DNA from 2 places in the Afipia sp. GW822-FHT04G07 genome. Region 2 is predicted to be linked to the other one. Evidence: riboswitches for the same ligand, from Rfam matches in the RefSeq annotation. Region 2 holds a riboswitch; the other holds the start of a gene.
What was found. A riboswitch is a leader RNA that binds a small molecule or an ion and turns the genes downstream of it on or off. The one in region 2 is predicted to bind cobalamin.
Positions count from the first base shown of each region.

Region 1: it holds a riboswitch for cobalamin, as region 2 does, so the genes downstream of both, AC1RKJ_RS05315 (TonB-dependent receptor) here and AC1RKJ_RS21655 (ribonucleoside-diphosphate reductase subunit alpha) in region 2, are expected to answer to the same signal.

Region 1 covers NZ_JBXAMP010000001.1:1,058,678-1,063,786, reverse strand. Annotated here, with positions in the region: gene AC1RKJ_RS05315 (TonB-dependent receptor) at 1-1,527, opposite strand, end outside; cobalamin riboswitch at 1,602-1,848, opposite strand; gene AC1RKJ_RS05310 (hypothetical protein) at 1,929-2,363, shown strand; gene AC1RKJ_RS05305 (serine hydrolase domain-containing protein) at 2,382-3,596, opposite strand; gene AC1RKJ_RS05300 (PRC-barrel domain-containing protein) at 4,089-4,649, opposite strand; gene AC1RKJ_RS05295 (hypothetical protein) at 4,735-4,944, opposite strand; gene AC1RKJ_RS05290 (hypothetical protein) at 5,106-5,109, opposite strand, start outside.
Region 2 covers NZ_JBXAMP010000002.1:429,624-434,732, reverse strand. Annotated here, with positions in the region: gene metE (5-methyltetrahydropteroyltriglutamate--homocysteine S-methyltransferase) at 1-1,643, opposite strand, end outside; cobalamin riboswitch at 1,743-1,958, opposite strand; cobalamin riboswitch at 2,207-2,425, shown strand; gene AC1RKJ_RS21655 (ribonucleoside-diphosphate reductase subunit alpha) at 2,536-5,109, shown strand, end outside.

The DNA.
Region 1 (5,109 bases), on a different contig from region 2:
GCCGATGTGCAGCGCGTGGTGGCTCTCTTCCTTGTCGAGCGGCGCGGCCTGAGCCAGCAGGCTTCCTGCCGGTGCGGTGGGATCGTAGGTGTCACGCGCTTTCAGGTTCAACTGCTGGATGCGTCCGCCATAGGAAAAGTCGGTGCTCGGCAGCAGGCCAAGCGTTTGCTGGAAGTATCCCGCGAGGGTCTGCTGGGAGAGATTGTAGACGTGGTTGGGTGGGTCCGAGATTGTGTAGCTGCGGTTCGATGCGTAACGCGAGTCATAGTAATCGACGCCGGTCAGGATGCTCGACGTGATGCTGCCGAATGTATTCTTCATGCTGAGGCGCGGCGTGATCGACCATGTCGTCAGATCTGAATCGACATAGGCAAAGGGGAAGCGATCCCCGGGAAACGACAACGCATAGTCCGGGTCGCCGAAAAAGCCGGATTGTTGCTTCTTGTTGCGGACACCGCCATCGACGATCAACTCTGCGCCGGCCCACAACGATTTCGTGAACCCGGTCGTGACGTTGACGCCCTGCTTTTTGCCGTAGTCATTCGGCGTCGATGTCGCACGCAGGTCGCCTGCTAGTTGATTAATGGGAGGGGGAGGCGGAAAGGTTTGATCTTTAAAGTACGTATTCGCGCGCGTACCCGGCAATCCAAGGCGCTGGTTGTCGCCAGACAGATTCAGGAACGCCGTGAATTCGGGCGTCGCGTAGCGAATCTCGCCGACGCCGTTCTGCTGGTTTAGTTTGTTGTTGACCCGGTATCCGTCGGAATGAACAACATTGCCGAACACGGCGGTCGACCACGGGCCGGAGTTCGTGCTGAACGATCCATTGACTTCGCGCTGGCCGTAAGACCCGACGCCGACTTCGGCGCGTGCGGACACCGGCTTGCCGATGCCGGCGCCGGTTTTTGTGATGATGTTGATGACGCCGCCGACGGCGTTGTCGCCATACAGCACCGCGCCTGAGTTGCCGCGCGTCACCTCGATCCGCTCGATCGACTGAACCGGAATAGTGGACAGATCGACGCTCTGCAGGTCGGCCTCGTTGAGACGCCGGCCGTTGATCAGAAAGAGCGTGTTCGAAGACGCAAATGCGCCGAACCCGCGAAGATCTACGGTCGAGCCGGTGCCGTTGACGGCGCCGAAAATGTTCGTGAGCTGGACGCCCGGTATCGTCGCCAGCACATCCTGGATCGTTTGGTTAGGAGCGCGCGCGATGTCCTCCGCCGTGATGACCGACGACGACGTGCCGACGATGCCGCCATACACGCGACTCGCGTCGACGTTGACCGGTGGTAGTTGGGAAGCGTTCTGCGCCAGAGCGGGGCTTACGAGCGCGGTGCCCGCAAGACACGCCACTGCAAACGAAACCCGCAGTTTCGTTGTTGGAAAATGATCAGAAAAAAGAGTCACGATGTTGCCCCGCCGATGATGTGATCGCGGAGGCGCGGTGAAAACGCGCGCAGGCATGACGATATCCGGCGAGCGGACGCTGCCGGACTTCACGTCGTGACTGAGGAAACGGGCCATCGGCCGAACCTCCGCAACAGTTACGTCACGTCACCGCTGCGGAAATGCCGCCCCTTCGCACGCCCCGTGCGACGGAAGGATGACCGGTACAGGCAGGTCTCCTGGCTCGCGGATCGTCGCCGTTGTCCGCCTTCCCAAGCCGGGCTGATCAGCCTTCGCTCAGTGGCATGTTGGACAACGGCTCACCGTTGACAGTTGCGGGGGCAGCTCCGGAATAGCCTTGAAGGATGCATTCGCCGAAAGAGCGGCGGGGCAACCTGCACGGCGCACCGAATTCCCTATTGGCCAGCTTGCGCTGGCACCTGTGCCGTGGTCCCAATCAAGCTGCGGTGACTTGCCTTGTCAATGCCGCAATGTCTAAGAAACCCAATGCGATACTCACGGCTGCGGACTTCATCCCGATGCGTTGCAAATTGGTGACATATGCGCGGCGCGCCGCGATCCTGCTGTTTGCGTTCGGCGTCGGCGGCTGCGCGTGGACCGGCGGCAATGACGGTCTGTCCTATACAGCCGATCGTGGCGTGGAGAACCAGCCATATCCTGCGAACTACCGGCCGGAGCTGCTCGCATTTCTTCGCACCTATCTGAACGACCCGCGCGGCGTGCGCGAGGCGAGCATCGCCGAGCCTGCGCAGAAGACGGTCGGCGGCCGTCTTCGCTACGTGGCCTGTGTGCGTTTCAACGCGCGTGGAACGGACGGTAGTTATGCCGGCGTGAAGCAACGCGGCGCGATGTATATCGACGGGCGTTTCGACCGCATGATCGAGGACGCCGCCGAACTTTGCGAGGGCGCGACCTACGCGCCGTTTCCGGAGATGGAAAAGCTGACGCGCTGAGCTCGCGCCGTTCCGCCGTCAGGAGAAATGCTGCACGATGGCCGCGAAGCCGCGCCGCCATGCGCGGTAGTTCTCCACATCGAGCGGGATCGGTTCTGCGGCGACCCTCACGATCACAAGTTCACTGATCGGGTCGATATAGATCCACTGGCCATGGATGCCGATGCAGCACAGCGTGTGCCGCTTGCGGTCGATCTGGTAGAACTTGCTGCGATAGGCCGCATCAGGAAACATCCCGGCGAATTCGCCGCGCGCCCATGCCGCCGGATCGCCGTTGTCATTGATGTCGTCGATCCACCAGCCCGGCACCACCTGCGTGCCGTTCGCCACGCCGCGCTGCCGGATCATTTCTCCGAACCGGGCGAGATCGCGGGGACCGGCGCAGATTCCGCCGGCGGCGCGCATCGCGCCTTCCGAATCCAACGTGACATAGGCGTCGGTTTCCGCGCCGAGCGGTTTCCAGAGATATTCACTGAGCAGGTCGGAGAGGGCGCGGCCGGCGGCACGCTCATAAACCCAGCCGAGCAGGTCGGTGTTGGTCGAAACGTAATGGAACGTGTCGCCGTGTTTCTTGCCGTCTGCTTTTTGAGTCGCGAGATATTCCCGCAGCGCCATGGTGCTCTGGCCCGGCTTGATGGCATCCCATCCGACCGCGCGGCGGTAACGGGCGACGTCGCCGTCCGGATCGACGTAATCCTCGGTGAACGCGATGCCCACCGACATGTCGAGCAGGTGGCGGACCGAACAGCCGCCATAAACCGAGGACGAGACTTCCGGCACGTAGTCGGTCACCGGCCGGTTCGGGTTGAGAAAGCCCTTGTCGGCGAGAATTCCGCCGAGCGCGCCGCAGATCGACTTGCTGACCGAGAACACGATGTGCGGCGTCCGCGCGTCCATTCCATTCGCATACCATTCGGCTGCGATCCGCCCGCGCCGGAGAACGACGAAGCCTTTGGTGCTGGTTGTGCGAAGCGCCTCGCGCAGCGTCGTGGCCTTGCCGCCGATCCCGTCGAATGCGACGTGACCGATTTCAACGGGCGAACTTTCCAGCGGAGCTGGATTTGCGGAGGCGGCGATGTCTGCCGTCGGCAGCAGCCGGCGAACGTTGTGGAAGCTCCAGTCGCTATAAGGCTGGGTGCGCCAGTTCGCGAGCGTCACCAGTTTGTCCCGCGCGGGCGGGAATTCGTTCATCAGGCTCTTTTCGAGTTTCTTGGCGGGAGATGAAGCGGACATGTGGGTCTCCGGAGGCCGGTCCTGGGGGTGGCCCGGTTCATTGTTGTTCTTGGGCTTAGCCGTCCGACGACCGGAGCCCTTTGCAGCCGTATTGTGCGGTTTAATCGGCGCAAGACAACACTGCGCCGCACAACACCGGTGCCCGGGCGCGGGGAGGGAGAGAGAATCGGACTCGAAAAGGCAAAACTGGCAAGGGGACTCACGAAAAACAATGCGCGAGACTCTTTGCCGGAGTCGGCGTTGAAATTACCGCATGACAAAGATGATTCTCAGAATGGTCCCCACTGAGTACTTCGCCGTCGATACGGTGCTGGTCCTGACCCTGACGGTCGCGGCTGGGCTCAATGCGTGGTGCCTGAGCGCCTATCTCTAAGGCGACGAATTCCGGCGGCCTGTCTGTGATGGCGCGCAAGAGGGAGCGGCCGAATCCAGTTCGTTGAACTGAATCCGGCCGTATGTCTTTAGACGTCAGACAGCATCACGCTGCCTTTGTCATTTGGCATCCGAATATTTGAACGCAGGAAGGGCCTTCAACTGCTCCTTCGTACCGCTCATCATTGCGTGGTCGGGATACCAGTTATCCCTGGCGGCACTGGCCGCTCCGCTGCCCGCCGCGCCCGTTGTTGTCGACGGCCTTGCGGTGGTTGACGACGAAGCCGGCGCGCCGGGGGGCGTTGTGCGATCGGCTGAGGCCGCCCGAACAGGCTCGTTGACCCATTTCAGTTTGTCGAATGATACCGCGATGTCGTGCTGGCCTACGCCGAGGAAGCCGCCGACGCCGATGATCACGGCGTTGATCTTGCCGCTCTTGTCGACCAGGACTTCGCTGATATCGCCGAGCTTCTCGTTGGAGTCGTTGTAGACCGCAAGGCCGACGAGCTTCGAAGCGCGCCAGTTGTCCTTGAGGCTGATCGCATTCATCGCTGACGATGACGCGGCCGGCGGTGAAGCAGCGGTGTCAGGAGATGCGGGAGTTGTTGCCGTTTGTGCGAAAGCTGCACCGCCGATCAATGCGGTTCCAAGTACAGCCGTCGCCATATATTTCGCAATCATTGGATTCTCCTTTCAACAAATCGATTGAAACGGAAGAACCCAAACCGCTTGCTTATGTTCCGGGAACAATTGTTATTCGTGCGCGTCAATTTAGCAGGTGAAGCGGTATCTTTTCGGACCGCAACGGAACCTCGCCGGTTTCGATGGCGGCGTGCAGATTGTGCAATTGCGCTTCAAGATATTCGTTGGCGGCCAAGAGGGCCATCAACGCGCCTCGCGTGTCACCGCCGCACTGGGCGATAACGTCATCCAGTGCATTTTCATAGCGGTCGTCATGTCGCTTTACCAAAGTCATGATCGCCTCATCCGATTTGACTGAATCGCTGGTATACCTGCGTCAGTAACGGTGACGAGACCGTGACCGTTCCAAGGCGAAGCGGCTTTTCCACGCAATTCACAGGGCATTTCGCTGTTCGGGGCAAGTGGCCGCGAAAATTTTCCGCGCCCGGCGCCGCGCTAT
Region 2 (5,109 bases):
ATCGGCGGACGGACATAGCGCGAGCCGTAGCTCTGCACCCAGCCGTGCCTGGTGAAGGCGTATCCGGACAGTTGTTCGCCGAAATACTGCACCATGTCGTTGCGCTCGAATTCACCGTGCACCAGCACGTCGATGCCGATGTCCTCCTGCCAGCGCACCGCTTTCTCGGTTTCCTTGCGCAGGAACGCATCGTACTCGGCGTCGCTGAGTTGGCCCTTGGCATGGGCGGCACGGGCCTTGCGCACCTCTTCGGTCTGCGGAAACGAGCCGATGGTCGTGGTCGGGAACGAGGGCAGGCCGAGCACCTTGCTCTGGAGTTTCTGCCGTGTGCCGAACGGGCTCTTGCGTTCGGACAGATCGCGTGCGGGGTTCGCGGCCCGCAAAATCACCGCCGGGTCGTGGATCTTCGGGGATGAGGCGCGCTTTTCCGCAGCGTCATCCGAAGCCGCGAACACATCCTTGGCGGCATCGCGTCCCGATGACAGCGCGCGGCTGAGCGCCGCCAATTCGCCCATCTTCTGCACCGAGAAGGCGAGCCATGTCTTCAGGTCGGAATCCAAGTCCGTTTCCTGATCGAGGTCGATCGGCACATGCAGCATCGAGCATGACGGTGCGATCTGGATGCGATCCGCGCCGCGCTTTGCGGCGATGTTCTCCAGTTGGCCGAAAATTTTCGACAGATCGCTGCGCCAGATATTGCGGCCATCGATCACGCCGAGCGACAGCACGAGGTCGGCGGGAGCCTGCTTCAGGGCCTGATCGATCTGCTTTGCGCCACGCACGAGATCGAGATGCAATCCCGACACCGGCAAGCTTAATGCCAGCGCTTCGTTGTCGCCGAGTTCACCGAAGTAGGCGGCCAGCATGATCTTGAGGCCCGGCACCTTCAGCGCGATTTCGCTGTACGCGGTCTTGAGCGCCGCTTTCTCTGCGGCATCGAGATCGAGTACGAGACACGGCTCGTCGATCTGCACCCAGTCCGCGCCTTCATTCGCGAGCCTGTTGAGCACATCGATGTAGACCGGCAGCAGCTTTGGCAGCAGCGACAGCCGGTTCTCACCCTTGCCGAGCTTGAGAAACGTAACCGGGCCGACCAGCACCGGCCGGGTCTGGATGCCGAGCGCTTTCGCTTCGCGGTATTCGTCGATCGCCTTGGTCGAGGCGAGGGCGAAGGTCTGATCCTTCGCGAACTCCGGCACCATGTAATGATAGTTGGTGTCGAACCATTTCGTCATTTCCTGCGCCGGAACGCCGTGACCATGGCCGTGATCGTGACCGTGCGCGCAGCCGTCGTAGTCTCCCACATCGTTCTGGCTGCCGCGCGCCATCGCGAAATACGTCGCCAGCGATACCGGGCCGCCGGTCCAGCCGTAGATCTTTGGAATCGCGCCGACCATCGCGCTGGTGTCGAGCACCTGATCGTAAAGCGAGAAATCGTTGGACGGGATGACGGTGACGCCGAGATCGCGCTGGCGCGTCCAGTTGTCGGCGCGAATTTTTGCGGCGATCTCCCGCAGCGCGGCTTCATCGATCTTGCCGGCCCAGAATTTTTCCAGCGCGATTTTCAGTTCGCGCCGTGGACCGATGCGCGGAACGCCCAGCGTGGCGACAGGAATAGACGATACGTAAGACAAACTCGACATCGGAAACCCCGTGATGTTGGAGCAGGGCCGGACATGCGCGAACAACAGAGACGGCGGGGCCGTCCTCTCGCAAGCGACACACCGGGGCACCCCGCCCGTGGACGTAATGTGATCGTGGCAGGTCTCCTGGCTCACGGGTCGCCGCTTTAAGTCCTGCCTTCCCGAAGCTTTCGCCTCAGTGGCATGGATGGACAAAGCTCACCGTTTACAGTTGCGGGGGCAGCTTCGGAATTGCGGGACCGTCAGGCCCCGCGCACCGCATTCCCTCTTGGCTCCGGATCACCGATCCGCAGAACCGCGATGCTCTCGTTATGAGAAGCGGGCGGCGTCAGGTCAAAAGGAAAGCTTCCCACTGGACCGCTCCCGGACGTCGCCCCAACTAGAGTGGGCAGAATCATCCTGAGAGAGTTCTCTAGTAATTCGCCGGAGAGCAGTCGGCCGCACGGCGTATCGACGACTGGTCAAAATTTTTTTTCGAGAGTTTTCCCGTTTGTTTGATGTTGTTTCTCGTCCTGTCCCCGTTTTCCACGATCACTGCCGCTTGACAGTGTAGCCTGGCGGATACCAGATGTAGACGTCGAGGTTCCGCAAAGCCGCAAGGCCTAGCGGTGAAAATGGGAAGCCGGTGAGCTGCATCCAGTGCAGCAATTCCGGCGCTGCCCCCGCAACTGTAAGCAGTGAGTTGAGTCCGACCTAAGTCACTGATGCCTGATCCGCATCGGGAAGACCGGACTCAGCGCCGACCTGCGAGCCAGGAGACCTGCCGCGACACCAAAAGAACGTCCACGGGCGGGGTGTCCGGCGGTCGCGTGCTTCGGTGCGTTCGCGCGCCGCGACGACGCGCCTTTCGGCCCCAGCCCCCAGAAAATTGCAACATGCACGGGGTCTGCCGATGTCACTCTCGATCGAACGCGAAGCCGCTAAATCCGCTCCTCTCATTCAGTTGCGTTCCGAGTCGCTGGCCATCCCTGCAAATGAGCCGCCGTTGCAGGTCATCCGCCGCAACGGCACCGTGTCGCCGTTCGACGCGGGCAAGATTTCCATTGCGATGACCAAGGCGTTCCTCGCGGTGGAAGGGAACACGGCCGCTGCTTCGCGCCGCGTCCATGAAGTCATCGAGCAACTGACGAACGAGGTGGTGAGCGCGCTGACCCGCCGGATCGGCGAGGGGCGCACCTTCCACATCGAAGACGTGCAGGATCAGGTCGAACTCGCGCTGATGCGCAGCGAACACCACAAGGTCGCGCGGGCCTATGTGCTCTACCGCGACGAACGCCAGCGCCAGCGCGCCGAAGAGGCCGCCGCCAAGCCGGTCAAGACATCGTCCGAGCCGCAGTTGCATGTCACGCTGGGCAACGGCACGCGCGTGCCGCTCGATGTCGACCGCCTGACGCTGATCATTCAGGAGGCCTGCGCCGATCTCGACGGTGTCGATTTCGGCCCCGTTCTCACCGAGACCCGCCGCAATCTCTACGACGGCATCAGCCAGGACGAACTCGCGCTCGCGGGCATCATGGCCGCGCGCACGCTGGTGGAGCAGGAGCCGAATTACGCCTATGTCAGCGCGCGGCTGCTGCTCGACAAGCTGCGCACCGAGGTGCTGTCGTTTGTCCACGCCGCGCAGATCAACGCCACACAGGCCGACATGACCGCGCGCTACCCGGAGTATTTTCCGGCTTACATCAAAGCAGGGATCGAAGCTGAATTGCTCGATCCGGAATTGGCGCGCTATGACCTGAAGCGGATCGCGGCGGCTTTGAAGCCGGAGCGGGACCTGTCGTTCCAGTTCCTCGGCTTGCAGACGTTGTATGACCGCTACTTCCTGCATAACGACGGCAACCGCATAGAACTGCCGCAGGCGTTCTTCATGCGCGTCGCGATGGGTCTCGCCATTCGCGAGATCGATCGCGAGGCCCGCGCCATCGAGTTCTACAACCTGCTGTCGTCGTTCGATTTCATGGCCTCGACGCCGACGTTGTTCAATTCCGGCACGCTGCGGCCGCAATTGTCATCCTGCTTCCTCACCACGGTGGCGGACGATCTCGATGGCATCTTCAAGTCGGTGAAGGACAATGCGCTGCTGGCGAAATATTCCGGCGGTCTCGGCAACGACTGGACCCGCGTGCGCGGCCTCGGCGCGCACATCAAGGGCACCAACGGCGAAAGCCAGGGCGTGGTGCCGTTCCTCAAGGTCGCCAACGACACTGCGATTGCGGTCAATCAGGGTGGCAAACGCAAGGGCGCGGTCTGCGCTTATCTCGAAACGTGGCATGTCGATATCGAGGAATTTCTCGACCTGCGCAAGAATACCGGCGACGACCGCCGCCGCACCCATGACATGAACACCGCGAACTGGGTGCCGGACCTGTTCATGCAGCGCGTCGAAGCCGACGGCGAATGGACGCTGTTCTCGCCGGACGAGACGCCGGATCTGCACGACCTTTATGGCAAGGCCTTTGCCGAGCGTTATGCGTTCTATGAAGCGAAGGCCGCGCGCGGCGAAATGCGCGTGTTCAAGACGCTGCGCGCCACCGACCTGTGGCGGCGTATGCTGACCATGCTGTTCGAGACCGGACATCCGTGGATTACGTTCAAGGACCCATGCAACCTGCGCTCGCCGCAGCAGCATGTCGGCGTCATCCATTCGTCGAACCTCTGCACCGAGATCACGCTCAATACGTCGGACGACGAAGTCGCCGTGTGCAATCTCGGCTCGGTGAACCTGCTCAACCATGTGGGTGAGGGCGGCATCGATCATGCGCGGCTGAAGCGGACGATTTCGACCGCGATGCGGATGCTCGATAACGTCATCGACATCAATTTCTACACCATTCCGGAAGCGCGCCGCTCGAACCTCAAGCATCGCCCGGTCGGCCTCGGCCTGATGGGCTTTCAGGATGCGCTTCACGCATTGCGAATTCCTTTTGCCTCGGATCAAGCGGTGGCCTTCGCCGATACCAGTATGGAAGCGATCTCCTTTCATGCCATCTCGGCATCCGTCGATCTGGCCGCGGAGCGCGGAAGCTATCCGTCGTTCAGCGGCTCGTTGTGGAGCAAAGGCATCCTGCCGCTCGACTCGATTGAGATTCTGGCGGATGCGCGGGGTGGTCTGGAGATGGATCGCGGCTCAACGATGGATTGGGCTGCATTGCGCGAGCGGGTGCAATCCACCGGTATGCGCAACTCAAACGTGATGGCGATCGCGCCGACGGCGACGATTTCCAACATCTGCGGCGTGGCGCAGTCGATCGAGCCCGCCTACCAGAACCTCTACGTCAAATCGAACATGTCGGGCGACTTCACCGAGGTGAACGAATTTCTGGTCCGCGACCTGAAGACGCGCGGGTTGTGGGACGAGGTAATGGTGTCCGACCTGAAGTACTTCGACGGCAGCGTCGGCTCCATCGATCGCGTGCCCGACGATCTCAAGTTGCTCTATGCAACGGCGTTCGAGATCGACAGCGCA